DNA from 3 places in the Mucilaginibacter sp. GW821-FHT07G05 genome. Region 1 is predicted to be linked to each of the others. Evidence: riboswitches for the same ligand, from Rfam matches in the RefSeq annotation. Region 1 holds a riboswitch; each other region holds the start of a gene.
What was found. Region 1 has a riboswitch for S-adenosylmethionine ahead of AC07NA_RS14710 (protein-disulfide reductase DsbD N-terminal domain-containing protein). Riboswitches for the same ligand answer to the same signal wherever they lie in the genome.
Positions count from the first base shown of each region.

Region 1 (8,074 bases):
TACACCGGTGTAGTTTGATGCCGCTTTGGCTACATCAGCTTTTTTAGCGTGTGGTTTCGGAATGGTTAGAGGGCCTGTAAATGCCGCTAATGATGCTACTGTAATAACTGAAAGCGCTAATGTGAATTTCATGATCGTGGTTTGTTTTTTTGTGGTTAAAATTTCCGGCACGAACCTTAGTCCGCACCGGAATGAGTTGGTTTAGTTTATTATTTATTTGCCTTTTTGCGCAGGCTCATCTGTTTTTACAGCCGCGGTTGAAGGTGCCTCTTCAGCCAAAAGCTGATCGAGCAGGGTATTAAATTTCTTTTCGTAGTCTTTGTAGTATTTACCTGTTACGGTGCCGGTGTAGCCGGTGTATATTTCACGTACATCACCTTTACGGTCGATAATAATGGTGGTAGGGAAAGCAACAAACTTGTTTAAGGCCGGCAGCTTTTGCGAAACCAGTTTTTTATCGGCCAGGCCACCAAACAGAATATCGTATTTGATATTGTATTTATCGCGCAGCTTACCTAAAGTGTATTGGGCATAAGCTAAGCTGTCCTTTTGCTCAAAACCAATGGCAATGGCTTCAACACCGCGCTTTTGGTTTTTATTGAACCATGGTGACAGGAATACGGTTTGGTCTGTACAGTTAGGGCACCAGGTACCTACAATTTCAATAATTACTACTTTGCCCTTGTACTTATCATCGCTTAACGATACCGCTTTGCCGGTAAGGTCAGGGAAAGTGAAATCGAGCTTTTTGTAGCCTTCTTTTAAATAGGTAAGCTTGTAGGGATCGGGCAGTTCGGCTTTATCATCTTTTACGCCATCAAACTTGGTATTATCATAAATACCTTGTGAGGTTACGCCGCTTAAAGTACCGTCGGCATTGATCTTGCCTTTGTAGATCTTAGGGCTTGGGCCGGTAAAGCCCGACAGCACAAATTCATCTCCCTGTACGGTACCTTCCAGTTCGCGGCTATCGCCTGTTACCTGCATAATTACGCCGGTTAGTTTGTTACCGTTCTGTTTAAGGATAGCTACTTTGTTAGGCACCTGCTCCTTTGAGTAAAACTTAAGCTCCCATTTACCGCTTAAATTGGCAGCAGGGGCAACATCTTTACCCGGTTCAACAAAGCGGTATTTTTTGCCATACTCGGCTGTAAAAGGCAAAGCGTTGCCGCGTTTGCCGGGTACCAAGCTACGGTATTCGCCGTTCAGGGTACCGTTGTCTTCAATTTTAGCTACCAGGGCGGCATCATAAGTATTCATTTTGATGAATACCGAATCTTTACCCAGGCGCTGCACATGAAAATCATCACGACGGGTACCGTTCAGCAACGTGAAAGTGCCGTGCTCCAGATCTTTCCCCTTAAACTCGAAGTTGAAGGGCACCTGTGTTTCGCTCACGTTAAATACGCCCCGCCATACACCTTCCTTAATCACTTTTGCAGCCGGTTCCTTGTCACCGGCCAGTACAGCCCCGCTGAACAGTAAACCTGCCGACAGCAGCGCGGTGCCTTTTAAAAATTTAATTGTTTTCATAATGGTTGTTTATATGAGGTCGGTTTGTTATTTACCTTGTACTGTGTTACCTGCATCCTGCGTATTGGCCGCGTTTTCCGGTGCCGGTTCGGCTATTAAGGCATCCAGTACTTTGTTGAATTTCTTTTCGTAATCGTCAAAGTATTTGCCTGTTACCGTGCCGGTGTAGCCTGTGTATATTTCACGTACATCGCCCTTACGGTCAATAATTATTGTGGTAGGGAAAGCGATGAATTTGTTAAGCGCAGGCAGTTTTTGAGCTACCAGTTTTTTATCGGCCAGGCCACCAAACAGAATATCGTAACCGATATTGTACTTATCGCGCAGCTTACCTAAAGTATATTTTGCATACTCCAGGCTGTCTTTTTGCTCAAAGCCGATAGCGATAGCTTCTACACCACGTTTTTTATTTTTGTTGAACCATGGCGACAAAAACACGGTTTGATCTGTACAGTTAGGGCACCAGGTGCCAATAATTTCAACAATCACTACCTTGCCTTTGTATTTATTATCGCTTAACGATACCTGCTTACCGTTCAGATCGGGGAAGGTAAAATCAAGCTTTTTGTAGCCTTCTTTTAAAAAAGTAAGTTTATAAGGATCGGGCAGTTCAACATCGTTGTTTTTGGTAGCGTCAAACTTCAGGTTTTTGTATATCCCGAAGCCTTCTTCGCCAGATAATGTACCGTCATCGTTTATTTTTCCTTTAATAATAAAAGGGCTTGGGCCGGTAAAGCCCGATAGCGCGAACTCGTTACCTTGTATAGTACCTTCAATTTCGCGGCTATCGCCTACCACCGTCATTACCACACCGGTAAGTTTGTTGCCTTTTTGTTTTAACAGGGCTATTGAAGCAGGTACAGCCTCTTTACTGTATAATTTAAGCTCCCATTTACCGGTAAGATCTGCTGTAGGGGCTACATCTTTACCTGGCTCTACAAAGCGATAAGTTTTACCATGCTCGGCTGTAAAAGGCAACGCGTTACCACGGAAGTTAGGCACCAGGCTGCGGTATTCGCCGCTTAAGGTACCGTCATCATTTATTTTGGCAACGAGGGCCGCGTCATAAGTATTCATTTTGATAAATACCGAATCTTTACCCAGCAGCTGCACGTGGAAGTTATCGCGGCGTGAACCGTTTAACAAGGTAAATACGGCATGCTCGGCATCTTTACCTTTCAGCTCGAAGTTGAAGGGCACTTGCGATTCGCTCACGGTGAATACACCGCGCCAAACACCTTCTTTAATAAATTTTGCAGGCGGATTTTTATCGCCGGCTAACGCTGCGCCACTTAGCAACAATCCCAATGAAAGGTATTTTGCTTTAGATAGATAATTTTTGAAGTTCATTTTTTGTGTGATTTATAGTTGTTAAATTTTGTTTACTGCTTAATTGAACATTAAGTAGTGTGCTTAAATTTGAGGCATAAGCAATCCCTTACCCGCAGCTAAACAGCTACAGCTCACGGTAAATAATTCCGATAAATTTTATGCGGAGAAACCCCGGGGAACTACATGCACATACAACAACATCGCACGGTGGTTGCGCTTGATTGTTTGGCTAAAAAGAGATAATTCAAATTTTGCATAACACTAGTTAATTTATATTTCCGGAGGAACATCCCTTCGGAAAAAAGTAAAGCACTTATTTCATTACTGAATGAAAAGTTGCTAGAAGATCATCGAGACTTCCTCTCCCTTCTTCTTTATAAATCAACTAATTAATGGTGGGGTTAATTAGATGGCGTAAAGGTAACAATAAAAATCAATAATACAAGTTTATCTATAGAATTAGTAGTATTTATTTTTATTTAGTTTGATATATTGTTTAAATATGGATGACTGGCATCCTGGACTGTTCGGAAAAGCAAGCTGAATGAAATTACCACCATTGCATAAAGCAATACCTCTTTACAGCCAGGATGCCGGTCTTGTTTTTCAAGGCGGTATCCGGGTTAACAGACAGGTAAAAAATCTTTAATTACAACAGCAGCAACCGGGTAAAACTGCTAAGCAATAGCTGTTTAAGTTGCGCAATGCGGTTTGGCCATCAAAAATACCGTTCTTCATTTCTTTATAAATTTAATTTCAGTTTGTCAGGATCAGATTTAAACCCACTGCCTTTCCTGTTCGGTCAGCTTCACGGGTGTTGCACTGTTCCCTCCTATTTATAAATCAATCGGTGGTATATTGATATATGTGTAAGGTTTAGCTATAATTATTATAGCAGTATTTTTTTTTATTACGGGTGTATTATTTTACCGCTACGGTAAATTCAATATCCTCAGGCGGCAGGCACTCTTTATTGCTGCACGCTAAAAATGTGATAGTGCCTTTTACTACCGGGTTACTTTTATTAAGCTTTATTTTTTGCTGAAATATTACCTGCTTTTCAAAATAGGCAACGTTCACCCCAAAGTACTTTTCAAACTTTTTAATGGGTTTTGGCTCGGATGGTTTACCTACCAGCGAAATATCTGCCGACGCGGCGAACTTCAGTTCTGTTTTAGTTGGCCCGCCTTCGGCAATGTTTTGCGAGTAAATGTGCCAGCCTTTATCAATAGTAGCCTTAACAAATATTACGGCCTCGTTATTGCCCGTTTTTTTCGCTGCGTAAGCCCATTTAACAGGTTCCTGTATCTGGCTGTAAGCGCCAAAGCTTAGTAAGAGTATAAATGATAATAAGTATATTTTTTTCATGCTTGTATAGCTGCTTTGTATGTCAAATTAATGTTCCTGGTATTTGACTTATCCTGAGAGGCAAAAAGAGACAGCTATGTATCTGGAAATCTTTTTATCTTATCTATCTCCGCATATCGCGAAGCAGGAGTTAGCACCTTTTACATATATGAGGATGTACAGGTTGCTAAGACATCATAGGGCCTTTCCCTCTGTCTTTCTGGATAAGTACTATAAAGAACGTGTTATCTGATACAAATATATGATATAAACTATAATATCCATAGAATTTATAGAATTTTTTATAATTAATATCAAAAGCACATAATAACCAATAAAAAAAGCCCCGCGAAGAAGAATCTCAGCGGAGCTTTTTATGCTAATTTTTAAGTGGTGTTACAATCCGTAAGTGCTTATCTCCCCCATCACCATATAGCTTTGCGGGCCTTGGGTGCCTACAAACTTAAAGTACCTTGCCTTTGGTTTATTAGGAAGTAAATATTTTTGTTCGCCATTTATTAAACGGTTAAAATTGAATGAACCCTGGTTTACCCATGTTACATTATCCACACTGGTTAAAAAATCAAATTTATCCGGCCCGCGGTCGTCTCCGCCTGTTTCAAATGTGGTGCGCCAAACGCCAAACTGGGTAATGGTTCGTTCTACCCCCATATCTATGGTAGCAAAGTGCGGGTAGCTTGAACAGCCTGCGCATGTATGCCAGCGGGTTGCTTCGTTCCCGTCAATAAAATTGATCACCGCGTTATCACCATCAGAATGCTGGGTTGAGTAACTGATTATTTTCCAGCTTTTTTTGTTGAAGGAAAACAGGCCGCTGCCATCGGTATATGAAGTGTAAAAATTATCGATACTCAACGTATCAGGCCTGAATATGGTTCTGAACTGGTAATTGGTATTGGGTTTCATGTCCGGTATTTCTGAAACTAAAGATTTCACCGAAAATATTTTGTGTTGTTCCTTACCGGATACATCCGTGTATTTAACTTCTGATGCATAAGCCCCGTTGGATTCATCTGCACCGCCCCAACCAATGGTAAGCGTTCCGTTAGCGTTTAACACATTAGAGTTTACGGGCCTTGTCAGCAATTGTGCCTGGTACTTTTCGCCATACGATCCGCCTACTACTTCAACCGGTATTGATGAATTGCCTTTACCGTCGTAAGTACGAATTGTGAATGTATACTTTTTTTCAAGCAGATTTTCAATAGTAACACTTATGGTATCGCCCGATGGCGGAATATCAACAGACAGGGAATCAGCAAAATTGTTCCAGTAAACTTTAGCCTTTATTACAGATGGATCAGACCCTCTGAGCCAGGCTATCTTTACCCTGTTCAAGCCCGAATAGGCCTTAGGTGAGGTCGCTTTCCCGGCATAAGTTAACCCTCCCGGAACTACATATTGCTTGTAGCTTTCTTCCATTTTACGGCAAGCTGAAACAATGCACATCGTAAAGATCAGTATGATCCCGACATAGAATATCCTTTTCATAATATTATTTTATGATAATTAATTAAATAGCTATTGTACAATTTGGCCAAAGAAAGCCATCTCCATTATTACCACCTGGCCGGGACTGCTATACGTTTCTAATGATTTTAAGCGGAGGTACCGTACAGCAGGCGGTTGAATATCAAAGTTAAAATCGCAGCCAAGGTTGGTTGCATAGTTGACATCTTCACTCGTTTTTTGCCCCAGTGGCAGGCCCGATGGTTTTAAGGTTTCAAATTTACCCAGCAAGGTCCATTGTGTCCAACCTCCATCGGGGTCGGGAGAATTTGAGCCCCATAACTCGAAGATCTTTAAACCTGAACCTGTATAACAATGGTCGTTTGATTCCATCCATTGCTTAAACCGGCTCAACAGCACCTTTTTACCCAGATCAATAGTGATCCATTGCGGAAGTGATGAAGCGTTTGACGACGCGTAAAGTCTCCTGTCGGCCAAGCCATTCCAAATATTCTCGATATTATAACCCGGATCGGCAAGTTGGGTCTGATCTGTAGGGAGCACCAGTTTGCTGAAGGTATTTTTAGGGATTTCAATTTCAAACTTAGGTGTAAGTGTTTTGATTAAAGTATCCGACTTATTATTCCAGCGGTCGCGGAAAAACACCGCGAACTTTTGAGGCTTAGATTCGAAACCACGGGCTGCAAAGTTGCCGGTAACAGCTGCTGTATAAAAAGTACGTACGGTTACCCAGTCGTTGTTGCCGGTAGTATCGCGCAGTATCACCACGGAAAAGTCGGCCTTGTTCGGGTTTTTAAAAGCGATGCTTACACCGCCGAAAGTTTCTTCAAAAACCGCAGCCTTAAGTACCGACTTAACCGGCGGTGTTTTGGGGGTAACATTCACCAAAAGCGGCTCCGATTCCTTTTCGTTGCTGCCTACGCTGTATATCTTTACGGCATGTGTTAACGAATCGCCGAAGCCTACCAGTTTTAATGTATCTGTATACCTCGATGATTTCGCTTCCCTGAATACACCGGGCTGTATTTCATATATGGCTTTAACGTATGATAAGTTGGCATCTGCCGGGAGTTTATAAGTTAATATACCACCACCCGGGGTTGCATTAACCTTTACGTCAACTACCTGGCCCGGAGCAGGCAAATCGGCATCAACAAAATCTAACCTGCCTTCTTTTGAACAACCGTACCATATCAGCGCGGCTATCAATCCTCCTATAAAATATATCTTTTTCATTTTTGCTCTTTAATTATTGATCAATTGAGATGACGGGCTACCAGCCTAAGTTTTGAACCAGGTTTGTATTAGCTGTCATGTTGCCTTCAGAAATTGGCCAGAAATAATCTTTTATACCAAATGTTTGGTTGTAGAGTACCGTGATACGATAATAGGATTCGGGCGTGGTTTGCGACATATCCCAACCCCTGATCTGGTCATTTAACACATCTGCCGATTTTTTCCAGCGGCGAAGATCCCACAATCGCTGCGATTCGAAAGACAGCTCAATCAGGCGTTCCTGTTGAATGATCTCGCGCAAACCGTCCTGGTTAAGATATTTCACCGGGTTGGTAGAAAAATTTGTCCAAGATGACGCTACAGTGCCTAAGCCTGCACGTTTCCTAACCAAATCGATATACTTATTCGCTTCAGCCGACGGCCCTGCCGATTCGTTCACCGCTTCGGCATATAATAAATAAAGATCGGCCAGACGCATTATTGGGTACGGGTAGTCAACAACAGAATAATCATTATTGGAGTTAATGGTATTTTGGAAATTGATCAGCTTTTTAAGATTATACCCGGTTACGGTATTATAACCGTATTTACCTTTACCATTGCGTTGTTTAAATTTGCCTTCGAGGTAAAACAGATCAAGGTTTTTGCTGTCATCAAAGCGTCCCTGCCCGTAATAAACGGCACCATCAAAACCAAGATCGGCGTAAAATCTCGGCTCCCTGTCAAAGTGTAGCCCTACCGTGGTATAGCCTTTACGTATATACAATTTATCAGCCTCCTCTGCGGTGCGTAAGGCATAACGCCCGCTATAATTCCAGGTTTTATCTTCATTGATTGGCACACCATGGCCGGTGTAAAACATCTCAGCAATTTTTAAAGGCGGCGATAGTTCGCCCCTCGTAATTACACCGTCAAGGTAGCGAGGATCCCACCAATTGGAGATCAGCCTTTGCAGATCGGCGGTGTTAGATTGTGTATTCGCCCAAATGATCTCGCTGTTCCACTTTTCGGCTACAGCGTTTCTGATACTTAGCTGCGTATTAATAGTATCGGTAAGCTTATATTGCTGAAATGCCGGGTTGTATATATACAATTTTATACCGGCCTCATCACAAACATCTATAGCCCTTTTACA
Region 1 covers NZ_JBWKQC010000005.1:226,216-234,289, forward strand. The annotation lists gene AC07NA_RS14695 (YceI family protein) at 1-132, opposite strand, end outside; gene AC07NA_RS14700 (peroxiredoxin family protein) at 214-1,533, opposite strand; gene AC07NA_RS14705 (peroxiredoxin family protein) at 1,561-2,883, opposite strand; SAM riboswitch class I at 3,133-3,248, opposite strand; gene AC07NA_RS14710 (protein-disulfide reductase DsbD N-terminal domain-containing protein) at 3,787-4,233, opposite strand; SAM riboswitch class I at 4,330-4,443, opposite strand; gene AC07NA_RS14715 (DUF4998 domain-containing protein) at 4,609-5,724, opposite strand; gene AC07NA_RS14720 (DUF5000 domain-containing lipoprotein) at 5,755-6,939, opposite strand; gene AC07NA_RS14725 (RagB/SusD family nutrient uptake outer membrane protein) at 6,977-8,074, opposite strand, start outside.

Region 2 (8,074 bases), on a different contig from region 1:
ATGGTAAGGTTGCGTTTAAGTGGATATGGCGAGGTAGAAGAGTCTTTACTACGAGAAAAAATAGAAGAATATGCCTCAAAAATAATTGAGCGCGTAGGCAATGTGGTAGCCGCTACTGAAGATATTACGTTGGAGCAAGCTATCATGAACCATATGGCCGCTAAAGGCTTTACACTTTCAATAGCCGAGAGCTGTACGGGCGGATATATTTCGCACCTATTTACACAGCATCCTGGTTCATCGAGGGTGTTTTTAGGCGGTACTGTTTCGTACTCAAACAATTTGAAAGAAAGTATACTGGGCGTTGAGCATCAAACCATTGTACAATATGGCGCGGTAAGTAAAGAAACCGCCACCGAGATGGTTGAAGGCGCATTGCGCAACTTTAAATCTGACTATGCCATAGCGGTTACCGGTATAGCCGGCCCTGATGGCGGTACGCCTGAAAAACCTGTAGGTACGGTTTGGATAGCAGTGGCATCAACACAACAAACTATAGTAAAGCTGTTCAATTTTAACAATAAAAGGAAGCAGGTAATAGAGCGTTCGGCCATAAGTGCGCTGGGCTTATTAAATAGTTTACTGAACAAATAGTGCGTAATACTGCGCAAATACTTATTTTTGACCTACCAACTGTATATCATATATGGCGAAATATCAACTTTTACTACCTAAAATGGGTGAAAGTGTTGCGGAGGCAACTATAATAAAATGGGTAAAATCTCCCGGAGATTTTATTGAAGCTGACGATACAGTAGTTGAAATTGCTACAGATAAGGTTGATTCAGAGGTGCCATCACCCGTATCAGGCAAACTGGTTGAGCTATTATTTCAGCAGGACGATGTTGTGCAGGTAGGCGATACTATAGCCATTATTGAAACCGAGGGCGCTGATGAACCATCGAATGATTATCAACAACAGCCCGAGCAAATAAATAACAATTATACAAACGATACCGCTTATCAGGCACCTGTTGTTGAAACACCACAACCGGTGATAACTCAACAATTTGAACCTGAAGTGAATATTCCGGGTACTGAATTGCTGACACCGCCGCCTGTTACTGCTCCACAGAATTTTAAAGATACGGCCAGGTTCTATTCTCCATTGGTGAAAAGTATTGCCGCTACCGAAGGAATTGGTTTAGCAGAACTGGATAGTATTCCCGGTAACGGTGCCGACGGACGTTTAACTAAGGACGACCTGATCGCTTATATCAACAGCGGCCGCAGGGCGCAGCCTGTATACGAAGCACCTCAACGGGAAACGGCTCAGCCGGTAACACCAGTTGCTGAATTTAATCCGCCTGTTACACCACCATCTGCACCGGTTTCAATACCACAGCCTACACCGGCGCCTGCTGTATCATTATCCGGTGGAGATGAGATCATTGAAATGGACAGGATGCGTAAACTGATTGCCGATCACATGGTGATGAGTGTGCAAACCTCGCCGCATGTTACCTCGTTTGTTGAGGCCGATGTAACCAACCTGGTTCAATGGCGCGATAGGATAAAGGGCAAGTTTGAAAAACGCGAGAACGAAAAAATAACCTTTACCCCGATATTTATCGAGGCGGTGGTAAAAGCGATAAAAGATTTCCCGATGATCAATATATCTGTAAATGGTAACCAGATCATCAAAAAACGGGATATCAATATAAGTATGGCTACAGCACTGCCAAGCGGTAACCTGATTGTGCCGGTTATTAAAAAAGCCGACGGTTTAAATTTAGTAGGCATCACCAAAGCCGTTAATGATTTGGCCGCTCGTGCCCGTGCTAATAAACTACAGCCCGACGATATTAAGGATGGTACGTTTACCATTACTAACGTAGGCTCGTTTGGTAACGTGATGGGCACACCTATCATCAACCAGCCGCAGGTAGCTATTTTAGCAGTAGGCACCATTAAAAAGAAACCTGCTGTAATTGAAACACCACAGGGCGATACCATTGGCATCAGGCAAATGATGTTCCTGTCATTATCTTACGATCACCGTGTGGTTGATGGAATGCTGGGCGGCTCATTTGTGCGCCGCGTGGCCGATTACCTGGAAAACTGGGATGTGAACCGCGAATTGTGAACAGATAATTTATAAAACGCTATAAAAAAAGAAAAGCTTCCGGGAGGAAGCTTTTCTTTTTTTTAGTTACAACCGTATTACCTACTAAAATAATTCGGCTGCTTGTTTTGATGCCGTAGCTAAGCTGACCCCTGTTAGCTGATCGGCGAAGGCAACGAATGCCCTCTCTTCCAATATACGGTATTGGTTATCGATCAGATTTTGCAAATTAACTTTTCCTACAATATACTTATAAGTGTCTGATACATAGCGCTCGTGAATGTGTTCAAAGTTCAGCGCTTCTACCAAACTATCATTTTCGTAACGTAAGTAGATATTCAGCTCAATATCATTGGTGAATTTAAGGTTGCCCTTTTCTTTGGCTTTCTTATATTCGTAATGGTAATCATAACGCAAGGCAGTAATGTCCGATAGCACGGCGGCACCGGTTGGATGACCACCGGCTCCCTTACCGAAAAAGAACTGCTGATCTGCAAAGGCCGCCTGTACCACAACGCCGTTGTATTCGTACTCTACGTTGTATAAAAACTCGCTTTCGCCTACAAATTTCGGCAATACAAACAAAGCAACGTGGCCTTTATCAAGCTCTTTAATTACCGGTACCAGTTTTACTTTTAATCTCTTTTCGCGGGTGTACTGTACATCATTGGCCGATAGGGTTTGTATACCGATGTTCAATACATCATCGGGGTTCACAACCACACCATAAGCATGTGCTGCCGCGATAACTGCTTTGTATTTGGCATCAAAACCACCAACGTCTGATGTCGGGTCGGTTTCGGCAAAGCCCAGATCTTGCGCTTGTTTTAATGCGCTGTCATAATCCAGGCCATCTAAGTAACCTTTTGACAGGATATAGTTCGATGAACCATTGAAAATACCGCTTACCGAGTGCAGTAATTCGTTATCATAATACTCTTCGAGATTACGGATGATAGGGATACTGCCGCAAACCGAACCTTCGTATAATAATGATGTACCGTATTCGTGCTGAAGATCAATTAGTTCGTTCAAATAAGTAGCGATCATCTTTTTACTGGCCGATACTACGTTTTTGCCCGATTTAAGCGCTGTAGATACAATCTCATAAGCAGCTTCGGTATCATTGATCAGTTCGATGATGGTATTTATTTCCGGATTGTTCAGCAGTTCATCCTTATCAGTAGTGAAAAGGGTAGAAGGCAGCGAACGTTGCTTGTCCGGGTTTTTTATAGCGATCTTAACGATCTCCAGGTTTAAATTCTTTGTCTTGATGATATCATACAATCCTTGTCCAACAACTCCAAATCCAAATAATCCAATAGTTAGTTTCTTACTCATTACGCAATTCGTTGCAATTCAATAATCTTTCCCTTAACATCTGTTTTAAAGAAAGAGGTGATAATATTTGTTAAAGCTTCTGTTTCAATTAAAAATCCATCGTGCCCATAAAGCGAATCAAATTCAGAGAATGATGCCTTCGGGATATGCTGGAAAAGGTATTGTTGTTCTTCTACCGGGAACAGCACATCTGATTTTATGCCGATCACTAATGTTTTGGCTTTGATAAGGCTCAATGCTTTTTCAACGCCGTTACGGCCGCGGCCTGCATTATGCGAATCCATCACCTTGGTTAAATACCAGTAGCTGTAGGCGTTAAAGCGGTTCACCAGTTTTTCGCCCTGGTAACTTTGATAGCTTGATGCCTTGTAGTTGTCGGTTCTGTTATCGTCATCTTCCTGCTGGGTTACATTGTAGGTTTTATAACCACGGTAAGATATTAAGGCAATGCTGCGCGCTGCTTTTAAACCTTTAGCGCCGCCATCGGGCGAGTTGTTATAGAAAGTGCGGTCGGCAGTTAATGCCAATCTTTGCGACTCATTAAAAGCAATACCCCATGATGAATGACGGGCATTGGTAGCTATCAGTATCAGATTTTTGATACGCTCCGGCTCAATAATCGACCATTCTAACGATTGCTGGCCACCTAATGAACCACCGATAAGGATATGGATATCTTCGATATTCAAATAATCAGCCAGTAGCTGATGCGCCTTAACAATATCCCTTATGGTAAATTGCGGGAATGCCAAATAATAAGGCTGCCCGGTAACCGGGTTTGTACTTAGCGGATTAGTAGTACCATAAGGCGAACCCAAAATATTGGCACACACAATAAAATGTTCTTCGGGATTAAAATAGTTATCCGTACCGAATAAACCCTGCCACCAATCAAGCACGTCGGAATTGGCGGTCAACGCATGGCACACCCAAACCACATTATCCTTGTTTTTGTTCAGCTTGCCGTAGGTATTAAAACCTATTTCAAGATCATGCAACTCGCTGCCCGACTCAAGTTTAAATGTTTTAGTGTACTTAAATACTTCTGTGTTCATATATATTATTTAAGTCCCTCCCCAACGGAAGGGACTTTTTAATTTGTATAGCCCGCGCTAAATGGTTTACACCAATTCGGCTTCGGGTTGTTTTATTTTATTGAAGGCTTGTTCAAAATCGCCTTTAATATCATCAATATGTTCAATACCAACGGCTACACGTAACAGGGTAGGCGTAACACCGGCAGAAAGTTGCTCTTCATCACTCAATTGCTGATGCGTAGTAGCAGATGGCTGTATGATCAGCGTTTTCGCGTCGCCCACGTTTGCCACATGGCTCACCAGTTTAAGGCTGTCAATTATTGCACCCGCGTTTTCTTTATCGCCTTTTACCTCAAATGACAATACCGCGCCAAATCCGTTTTTTAAATACTTTTTAGCCAGCGCGTTATACGGTGATGATGCCAAACCCGGATAGTTTACTTTGGCTACCAAAGGATGCTGTTCCAACCATTTGGCCAGTTCGAGCGCGTTATCAATATGGCGTTGTACACGTAACGACAGGGTTTCTAATCCCTGAACCAATAACCACGAGTTGAATGGTGATTGCGACGGACCGAAATCGCGCAGGCCTTCCACACGGGCACGTATAATAAACTGAATATTACCAAACGGACCGCCAATACCGAATACATCGCCAAATACTAAACCATGGTAACCTTCGGCCGGTTCGGTAAATTGAGGATATTTGCCGTTGGCCCAGTTGTAGTTACCACCATCAACTATTACACCGCCAATGCTTGTACCATGGCCGCCAATCCATTTGGTAGCCGATTGTACTACAACATGTGCGCCATGCTCCAGCGGGCGGAACAAATATCCGGCAGCGCCGAAAGTATTATCTACTATTAAAGGAAGGTCGTGTTTTTGTGCAACCGCGGCAATCTTTTCAAAATCAGGGATATTAAAACCCGGATTACCTATGGTTTCGAGGTAAATTGCTTTTGTTTTATCGTCAATAAGGGCTTCTATGTTTTCGGCAGTATCGTCTTTGGCAAAACGCGCGTCGATACCAATGCGTTTAAAGGCTACTTTAAACTGGTTGTAAGTGCCTCCGTATAAAAATGGCGAGGTAACAAAGTTATCGCCAAGCTGTAAAATGTTATTTAAGGCCAAAAATTGCGCTGCCTGGCCGGATGCTGTTGCTAATGCCGCTACACCACCTTCTAAAGCCGCTACCCGTTTTTCAAAAACATCGGTAGTGGGGTTCATTATGCGGGAATAGATATTGCCAAACTCTTTCAGCGCGAATAGGTTAGCACCATGCTCGGCACTGTTAAAAACATAAGAAGTAGTTTGATATAAAGGTACAGCGCGTGAACCTGTTGTTGCATCTGCTTCCTGACCTGCGTGTAATTGTAGTGTTTCGAATTTTAAATTTGTAGTAGACATGATATGTTAAGATTTTAATTGTTTGTAAATGATCAGTTTGTTTTACCGTGTGCGCAAAGCAGGATAATAGCATCCCGATAGGAGCAACACGCGTATTTTTCAGGAAAATGAAAATGGGAACGTGTTACTGAATCAACAGCAGCAACACATACAAATACAAATAGCAAATGAATTGCCGGTTGGGGTAACCTGTTGTATCTTACTTTCTTTAACTTGTACTAAACTTTTCATGGTGGTTAATTTATATTCCCCGGGATCCATTCTCCGGGCCAGGAATTGGCACCTTCTTCAAATTGAAGGGTTGCCAGTGGGTTGTTGAGCCTGATCTCTCGCCACTTCTTTATAAACCAAAATTCGCCGGTTGGCGGAACAATGATCTTAATATTTGCTACCAAATAATGTTTCAAAGATATGTTAATTGAATACTTATCTCCAAATTTTATTTTTATTTATGCTTAAAAACTGTTAAAAGCCGCTTCAAGGTCGGCAATAAGATCATCAATATGCTCTAAACCTACTGATACCCTAAGCAGGTTTCGGGGCGTTTTGGTGTCGGGCCCTTCTACCGATGCACGGTGTTCTATCAGGCTTTCAACACCACCCAGGCTGGTGGCTTGTGTAAACAGCTTTACACTATTTACTACTTTACGGGTATCATCTTCGCTGCCTTTTATGCAAAAAGACAGCATTCCGCCAAAGCTCAGCATTTGCGCCTTAGCAATATCATGCTGTGGGTGCGATGGCAAACCCGGATACATTACACGTTCTACCTTCGGATGGTCTTGCAAAAATTGTACTAATAGCTGCGCGTTATTTACATGACCACGTACACGGTAAGGCAGCGTTTTAATACTGCGTACCAAGTAATAGCAATCCATAGGCGAGGGGATAGCGCCACCCATTTCCTGTACCTGGCGGATCTTTAACCACCAGTCGCTTTTTTCAGCGGCAATTAATGCGCCGCCCATCAGGTCGCTGTGGCCGCCAAAGTATTTTGTAGCCGAGTGCATCACCAGGTCGGCCCCTAATGCGATAGGTTGCTGGCATACAGGTGTGGCGAAAGTATTATCGCACACTACTTTAATACCTTTGGAATGGGCTATGGCAACTACCTTTCTAATATCGGTAAGCTTCAATAACGGGTTCGATGGGGTTTCTATCCATATTACACCAGTATTGGATTTTATATGCTGTTGTAGTAATTCGGTATTGTTCACATCAATAAAATCGAACTCCAGTATACCGGCAAAAAGATTTTTGATCTGGTTGCGCAAACCATGGTACATATCATCGGGTAATATAATATGTGTGCCCGCAGGTAACGATTGAAATACCGCCATGCCCGCGGCATTGCCCGATGAAAACGCTGCTGCCTCAACACCGCCCTCCAGTTGAGCAAGTACCTGCTCTAAAGCGCTCCGGTTGGGGTTGGATGAACGACTGTATATATAACCTCCCGGATAACTGCCATCTTCGCCACGTTCAAATGTGGTCGACATGATGATGGGCTGTATCACCGCTTTCGTGGTTGGGTCGTTATGGTTGCCGGCGTGTATGGCTATGGTTTCGATATTCATAAGGCAGAAAATTATGCCCCAAATTAAGCAACATTAATTTATTTGATTGTAGCGTTCACAATAATATTACCGTAATAAGTTTAAAACCCCAATGTCATAACCCCATTTTTATGAAAAGTTTAGTATGCTCCATATTGGTGATCTGCGCCGTATCATGCAATAAAGAAGATTTAAAAACAGCAGGCAATATTAGCACCGATAAGCTGTACGGCAAGTGGAAATGGGTGCAATCAACGGGAGGCTTTGCGGGTAGAACTATTACACCGCAGTCTGAAGGTTACCGTTCATCGGTTGAGTTTAAACGGAATAATACGGCTACTTTTTATCGTAACGATTCGCTTACAAACCAATCGGCGTTTACGCTTAGCAAGGATAAAACCATTTTTTCTGAAGATCCGGCTTATATCATTAAATATCAGAACGGTGGGTTAGACCAGGTGATCGTAAAAGCTAAAAATGATACGCTTGTTTTGGCCGATAACGTTAATGACGGCTTCGCTGTGCAGTACGTAAAGGATAAATAGTTACACGCCTGTGATATTCTGATGCAGCAATTACGTATTTTTGCTGTAAAGTTTTTTAGATGGCAGCTGACAATAATTTACAAGTACTATTACAGGACCCAAGCTTATCTGCTGATTTAA
Region 2 covers NZ_JBWKQC010000001.1:790,451-798,524, reverse strand. The annotation lists gene AC07NA_RS03320 (competence/damage-inducible protein A) at 1-594, shown strand, start outside; gene AC07NA_RS03315 (dihydrolipoamide acetyltransferase family protein) at 647-2,086, shown strand; gene AC07NA_RS03310 (homoserine dehydrogenase) at 2,171-3,406, opposite strand; gene AC07NA_RS03305 (homoserine O-acetyltransferase family protein) at 3,406-4,461, opposite strand; gene AC07NA_RS03300 (O-acetylhomoserine aminocarboxypropyltransferase/cysteine synthase family protein) at 4,528-5,853, opposite strand; SAM riboswitch class I at 6,092-6,202, opposite strand; gene AC07NA_RS03295 (trans-sulfuration enzyme family protein) at 6,309-7,430, opposite strand; gene AC07NA_RS03290 (hypothetical protein) at 7,541-7,954, shown strand; gene mqnE (aminofutalosine synthase MqnE) at 8,014-8,074, shown strand, end outside.
Region 2: another riboswitch for S-adenosylmethionine. It lies ahead of AC07NA_RS03300 (O-acetylhomoserine aminocarboxypropyltransferase/cysteine synthase family protein); the one in region 1 lies ahead of AC07NA_RS14710 (protein-disulfide reductase DsbD N-terminal domain-containing protein).

Region 3 (8,074 bases), on a different contig from region 1:
GCAGGTTGTAAATATGTAATAGGCATAACCACCGGCACATTCACCCGCACCGAGCTGGAAGCCTACCATCCAACCCATATAATTGACGATATAGCACAAGTTATTGACATAGTTAGCGCCAAATAAAATGAGTATCATTAACAATTTGCGCGCAAAGGTCGCGGGATGGCCTTACGCTTTATTATCGGTAATGGCAGCAGTATCTGCTTTTGGGGCTTATACTTCTATGTACGCTTTCCGCAAGGCTTTTGCGGCGGGTACATTTACCGGTCAGCATTATTTTAATGTTGATTATAAGGTTTGGCTGGTAATAGCGCAGGTGGTGGGGTACACCTTTAGTAAATTTTACGGTATAAAGTTTATTGCCGAAGTAAACCCGGCCAGGCGGGCGCAAAGCATATTGCTGCTCATTGGTGTATCATGGCTGGCATTGTTGGGCTTTGCGTTTGTACCTGCACCTTACAATATAGTTTTTCTTTTTATCAACGGTTTTCCGCTCGGTATGATATGGGGGTTGGTCTTCGGGTATCTCGAAGGCCGCCGCTCAACCGAGTTTATGGCAGCCGTTATGTCTATAAGTTTAATATTCGCGTCGGGTTTTGTGAAAACTGTGGGGCGTACGCTGCTTAGCGCGTTCCATGTAAACGAATATTGGATGCCGTTTATCACCGGGGCTATTTTTGTACTGCCCCTGCTGCTGTTCGTTTTTTGTTTGGAACTGATACCGCAACCATCCGCAGAAGATAAACAACAGCGTGCCGAGCGCACACCCATGAACGCCACCGAACGCAGGCAATTTATCATGCGTTTTTTGCCGGGTATTATCCTCACGCTTATTATTTACGTACTGCTCACCATAATGCGCGATGTACGCGATAATTTCGAGGTAGAGATCTGGGCTGATCTGGGTGTGAAAAGCAACAGTATTTATACCAATATCGATACGCTTATCTCTGTCATTGTACTGGTAGCCATGAGCTTACTCATCCTCATTAAAAAGAACTTACGGGCATTCAGCGTTATTCACCTCATGATCATCGGCGGTTGTGTGCTGGTAGGCGTGTCAACCATATTGTTTGATCTGGAAGCCATCAGCCCAATAACTTGGATGACCATGGCCGGGTTAGGTTTATACCTGGGTTATGTACCCTACAATGCCATTTTCTTCGAGCGGATGATCGCTTCATTCAAATACCGAAGCAACGTCGGTTTTGTGATGTACATAGCCGATGCCGCCGGATATTTAGGCAGCGTAAGCGTACTACTCATCAAAGAACTGGGCAGGCCTACCATTAGCTGGGGCGCGTTTTTTAAGGAAGGCGTTCTGATTGTTGCCATAGTTGGCGGCGTAAGCGCGGTAATGTCATTAATATATTTTTTACAAAGCGCGCGAAAAAGTAATAAAAGCGCTAAAAATTTAAACATCATCACGGTATGAAACAAAAGTCGGCAATAGTTATAGGAGCAGGCATAGTGGGCCTTGCAACGACAAGGGCACTGGCTACACGAGGTTATAAAGTCACCGTATTTGAACGTAACGAGCGTGCTGTGGGTGCATCAATACGTAATTTTGGTATGGTGTGGCCAATAGGGCAGGCCACCGGGCCAATGTTTGAAAGGGCCATGCTGTCTCGCAGCATCTGGAAAACGGTTTGTACCGAAGCCGATATCTGGCATGACGAAGTTGGCTCGCTGCATTTGGCTTATCATGATGATGAGCTACAGGTAATTGCCGACTATGTGGAAGCCAACAAAAATGACCGCGACTGCGCCTTACTTACACCGGCCGAAGCACTGAAAAGATCACCGGCTGTAAACCCGGATGGTTTAAAGGGCGCTTTATGGAGCGGCGAAGAAATGATCATTGAGTCACGTGTAGCGGTAGGGCAGGTGGCCGCTTACCTTGCCGGTAAATTCGGTGTTGAGTTTCATTGGAACACGGCCATAAGCCAAATTGAAGCGCCAAAGGTTTACTCCGGTAAACGTACCTGGGAGGCCGACGAAATATTTGTATGCAGCGGTGCCGATTTTGAAACCCTGTATCCCGAATTATTCCTGCAAACCAATATCAGCAAATGTAAACTGCAAATGATGCGTTTGGTTACCCAGCCCGAGGGTTGGCGCATAGGTCCGTCGCTTTGCGGTGGTTTATCTATGATCCATTATCCAGGTTTTCAGATAGCTGCTTCATTACCTGCGCTTAAGCAGCGTTATGAGGAACAGTATGCCGAACATTTAAAATGGGGCATCCATGTAATGGTATCGCAAAATGGCGGCGGCGAACTTACTATAGGCGACTCGCACGAATATGGTTTGGTGCACGATCCGTTCGATAAGGAATTTATTAACAAATTAATTACCGACTACCTGCATACCTTCGCTACTTTTAAAGACTGGAAACTGCTGCAATCGTGGCATGGCATCTACCCAAAAATGATGAACGGCGAAACCGAATTTATCACCGATCCGGAACCGGGTGTAACCATCATCAACGGTGTTGGCGGCAACGGGATGACACTGTCATTCGGCCTTTGCGAGCAATATTTTGCGGGCAGGTGATCTGCTAATTGAGCTTTTCAATAACCTAAATAGAGAAAAATGCGTCTGGTTTAACTACCGGGCGCATTTTTATTTCGCTGTAAATCAGTGATAAATAATTTATTTCAAATAAAAACTATAAAATCTATGTGAATAGTAGTTTAAATGTGTATGTTTGCATCATAATAATTGTTCTTTATTATACTTATCCAGAAAGACAGAGGGAAAGGCCCTATGACGTCTTAGCAACCTGTACCGGCTCTTGAGCTTGTAAAAGGTGCTAATTCCTGCTCCGCCACAAAGGAGGAAGATAAGATGACAAATATTTTAAGACTCGCTCAGCAGCTTTTCTTTTTTGCCTCTTTTCCGGATAAGTCGATACAAAAACATAACTGTTAACGATTTATAAAAAGAGAAACAAAATGAGAATTTACCTTGATAACGCCGCAACCACTCAACTTGATAGCGAGGTATTTACCACCATCACCCCTTACTTACTCGAATTTTTCGGAAATCCTTCGTCGCATCATGAGCATGGCAGGCAGGTAAAAAGTGCTATTGAGCAGGCAAGGCAAACCATTGCAGGTTTACTGAACGCGTCGCCGAACGAGATCATCTTTACAAGTGGTGGTACCGAGGCCGATAACACGGCCATACTATCAAGCGTACGTTCTCACCAAATAAAACACGTTATCACTACGCCTTTTGAACACCATGCGGTACTGCACACGCTGGAAGAACTGCAAAAACAAGGCGAAATAAAATTAAGCTTCATCAATATAGATAGCAGGGGTAACCTTGATATCGATCACCTCGAAACCTTATTGCAAAACAATACACGCTCGCTGGTATCGGTAATGCATGCCAATAACGAAATTGGCAACCTGAACGATATCGAATTGATAGGCGAGGTCTGTTGTAGCTACGGAGCAATTTTTCATTCAGATACGGTTCAAACCATCGGGCATTACCGCCACGATCTGTCAAAACTAAAAACACATTTTTTAGCAGCTTCGGCACATAAGTTTCATGGGCCAAAAGGGGTAGGGTTTCTTTACTGTCGCGATGGTGTACAACTTTCGAGGTTGTTGCACGGCGGCTCGCAGGAACGCAAATTAAGGGCAGGTACCGAGAATATTCACGGTATAATTGGCCTGGCAAAAGCGCTGGAAATAGCTTACCGCGATATTGATGAGCATCAAAAATATATACAAACATTAAAAAACAGGATGATCTATAAACTACAGGAACAGGTTGGCGATGTATATTTCAATGGTAATTCGGCCATTGCAGATAAAAGTCTTTACACTGTGCTAAGCGCGAGCTTGCCGGTTAACGCCAACGCTTTCGATCTGTTAGCTTATCTCGATCAAAACAACATCTCGGTATCGGGCGGCAGCGCCTGCTCTACCGGCTCGGCATCGCATGTATTACAGGCCATTAATGCCGATGCATCGAGGAACACCATTCGTTTCTCGTTCAGTAAATACAATACCGCTGCCGAAATTGACCATGCAGTAAGCGTGTTAGCAGCGGTTTATGATTCGGTTGCAGCATAATTAATTAGGATACAAATAACAACATAAATACATAATCACCATGAGTTTACGATTAGGAGACAAAGCGCCCAACTTTACGGCGCAAACATCATTAGGCGAAATAGATTTTTACGAATTTTTAGGCGACAGCTGGGGCGTGCTATTCTCGCACCCTGCGGACTATACACCTGTGTGTACTACCGAGCTTGGCCGCACGGCATCATTGAAAGATGAGTTTGATAAACGTGATGTAAAGGTAGTTGCCCTGAGTGTTGACGGAGTAGAATCACATAAAGGCTGGATACAGGACATTAACGAAACCCAGAATGTGGAAGTGAACTTCCCGATCATAGCAGATGAGCACCGCGAAATAGCCGAGGTTTATGATATGATTCACCCGAATGCATCGCTAACCGCAACGGTAAGGTCATTGTTCATCATAGCGCCCGATAAAACCATTAAACTGATCATTACTTACCCGGCATCAACAGGAAGAAATTTCCAGGAAATATTACGGGTGATAGATTCATTACAGCTAACCGCCAATTACAGCGTAGCCACACCTGCCGACTGGAAAGAAGGCGAGGACGTGGTGGTGGTACCCGCAATTAAGACGGAAGATATCCCGGCCAAATTTCCTAAAGGTTTTACCCAGGTTAAACCTTATTTGCGCTTAACACCGCAACCCAACAAATAATTTATTGAGCAATTTGATGAATGAGTGCAGGATGTGATAACAACATTGTAGGTTAATTAGTTATCATGCCCACTCAATCACTCATTCACCAAATCACTCAATAACACAAAATAGTCGCGTGACCGAGAGGAGAGGTGGGGGTCTGCAAAACCTTATACGGCAGTTCGAATCTGCCCGCGACGTCTGTAAAAATTACTTGCAATGTCAAAAAACCGTTGCATAAGGTAATTGTTGAGAATATGAATACTTTATCTTATAAATTGCAGTTCGAAATACATCATATCAATAAAAGACATGGAAAATAAAAGTCGCCGAAAATTCATACAAACAAGTTTAACCGCTACAGCGGCAATAGCGGTAGGTTTACAGGCCAAAGGCGCGTTTGCCGCCGATGCATTAGCAGGTGCCGAGCCTTTTAAATTTACACAGGTGGCATTGCCATTTAAATATGCCGATCTGGAGCCAAGCATCGATGCTTTAACCAACGAAATACATTATACCAAGCACCACACCGCTTACATTAAAAATGTAAACGATGCCATAGTTGCCGAAAAGATACCCTACACTACCGAAAAGGAATTTTTTGCCAATGCTTCAAAATTATCAGCAAAAGCACGTAACAATGCAGGCGGCGCCTGGAACCATAACTTCTTTTGGTTAAGCCTGCGTGCACCGGGTGGTGCAGGCCCAAGCGGCAAACTGGCTGATGCTATCACTGCTTCATTCGGTTCGCTTGATAAGTTTAAGGCCGAATTTAATGATGCCGCTACCAAACGTTTTGGTTCGGGTTGGGCATGGTTGGTTAATGATGGCGGCAAGCTGAAAGTAACTTCAACCGCTAACCAGGATAACCCGCTATTTGACAATGCCGAAGTAAAAGGCACGCCGCTTTTAGCGCTTGATGTGTGGGAGCACGCTTATTACCTTAAATACCAAAACCGCAGGCCTGAATACATCGCCGGTTTTTGGAATGTGGTAAACTGGGATGCCGTAGCTAAAAGATTAGTATAAAACATTTAACATAAAAAGCAAAGCGCCGTGTACGAAAAATACACGGCGCTTTGTGTTGTAAAAGGTATTGGTTAAAACCTTACTGTTTCCGGTTCGTAATGGTACACGATCTGGAAGGGAGTGTTTTTAAGCTTGGAGGAGATCTGGCCAATACGCAAATCTTCGGGTTGCAGGGTAGGTTCGCATACCGAATAGGTTTTGCCCTTGTAAACTATAGGTTTGCCTACAGGCTTATCAAGCTGTACCGCTATGGTTATATGTGTAGGATACAGCATGGCTATCATTGGCTTATTGTAGATCTCGCGTACCAAATAAAAGAACAAGGCTGCCCGGTCGTCACAATCGCTGTATTGGGCAAACAAGGTTTCCTCCGGCGACAGGCGTTTTTCCTTGCCATAGTTTTCCTCATCATCTTCATATAAAAAGGCGTAGCGGGTAAAACGCATCAGGTAATCGATGCCTTTCTTTTGGCTCATGCCTTCCAGGTTCTTCTTTAACAGCGGAATGAGTGAACCGTAAGTTTCTTTACTTAGCGGGATGTTAAAATACGATTCAAAATCAACACCCGGATAGTTGGCGAAGATGCTTTGCACGTCCTTATTCAGCTTCACATTAAAGTGGTATACTTTATGCTTATACTCAAACTCCAGCTTTTTCTCTACGTAGTTTTCCGGTTTAAAATCGGGCATGCGGGTAACCTTGTATGAGAATGCCTTTTTAGCTTCGGGCACTATAATATCTACCGGGTAAGGCGGATCCTTATGTAGGTCTGTTTTAGCATAATCGTGGTAATTGAGGCACATGTATTTTTTGTTGTTTACCTCAAAAAACGGAATATCGCTTATGTCTTCATCGTTATAAATATAAAATATCACTTTGTAGTCGGCGGTAAGTGCCAACCTTGCATCGTAGCCCGATTTGGCGAGCAGGAACCATTTGTACAGGGTGTAGCGACTATAATTATCAGCTTTGGGGCTTATTTCCTGCGCTGTTTTACGAATAAGTTGATAATACAGCCAATCGTTAAGGTGGTGGCCGTTTTTATAAGCCAAAAGCGAATCCATCAGTGGCTGATAGACTGATTGGCTGATGCTACTATAAAAGGCTTTTATATCTGCCGGTTTTAATTCGGCAGGTGCCGCGATAACCATATCGGTGTTGATCTCAGCGTTGAAGGTGCCGTCGTAAAAGTCAATAGAGAAGCTGCGCTTATCTTGCCCGTAGGTAGTTGTAAGTGTTAAAAGGAGTAAAACTGTCCCGAATATTTTGAATAAGCGGTCCATAATTGGTTACTTTAATTATATATAAATATAATAATAAATTAATATATAAATCAAAAGTTTTTATTAAAGAAACTATTTTATGTTTTATTGACAAAATTGTAGCAGAAGCATTGGTGTATTTTTTACACTTTTGTATACATGGATACAAATACCGATCAAAAATTCCAGGCCTTAAGCAAACTGGCCGACGGCGATTTCGAAGCTTTTTTATATGATTGTGACGGCACCCTGGCCGATAATATGCCCGCCCATAAAGCAGCGTTTATAAAATTGGCCGCCCAAAGCGGTGTTGACCTTGATGGCGCCGCCATTGTTGATGAACTTGCCGGCTGGCCTGTGGTTAACGTAGTAGAAGAAATTAACAAGCGTTTTAACAGTACATTCGACCCGGTAACTTTTGCCGAGCAACGCTACAAGATATTTTTCGACGAGTTTATTGATGATACCCTGCCGATTGATTTTGTGGTAGAACACTTGAAAGCCAACGCGGGTAAGATCAGGATAGGTATAGTATCCGGAGGACACAGGCACGCGGTTGAAAAAACGCTGCGCATATTGGGCATATACGAACTGGCAGATGTATTGGTATGCGCCGGGGAAACCCCGCATGGCAAGCCTCATGCCGATCCGTTTTTGGCCGCCGCGGCAGCACTGGGTGCCGATCCGGCAAAGTGTATGGTGTTTGAGGATGGCGATGCAGGTGTAAAAGCCGCCGAAGCCGCCGGTATGCAATGGATTCGTATAGACAAGATATAATTTCCCTCAATATTTAAAAAACCTGCAATACATAATGCATTGCAGGTTTTTTTATGTCTTTTTAAGTTTTTGAAAGGATAAAATATTGTATATGAAGCACTGTTTGACAAATTATTTAACAAAAAATATAAAATCTATAGGATTAGTAGTTTATTTTATATAAGTTTGCTGTCAATTACCACAATGTACTTTCAATAATGAAAAAGCTATCACATACTGTTCCATCTCAATGGCTAAATATTGACAACAAT
Region 3 covers NZ_JBWKQC010000012.1:40,939-49,012, forward strand. The annotation lists gene AC07NA_RS23390 (HAD-IA family hydrolase) at 1-126, shown strand, start outside; gene AC07NA_RS23395 (DUF5690 family protein) at 128-1,438, shown strand; gene AC07NA_RS23400 (TIGR03364 family FAD-dependent oxidoreductase) at 1,435-2,559, shown strand; SAM riboswitch class I at 2,741-2,855, shown strand; gene AC07NA_RS23405 (cysteine desulfurase family protein) at 2,961-4,097, shown strand; gene AC07NA_RS23410 (peroxiredoxin) at 4,138-4,773, shown strand; tRNA gene AC07NA_RS23415 (tRNA-Cys) at 4,886-4,956, shown strand; gene AC07NA_RS23420 (superoxide dismutase) at 5,068-5,784, shown strand; gene AC07NA_RS23425 (hypothetical protein) at 5,856-7,067, opposite strand; gene AC07NA_RS23430 (HAD family hydrolase) at 7,206-7,823, shown strand.
Region 3: another riboswitch for S-adenosylmethionine. It lies ahead of AC07NA_RS23405 (cysteine desulfurase family protein); the one in region 1 lies ahead of AC07NA_RS14710 (protein-disulfide reductase DsbD N-terminal domain-containing protein).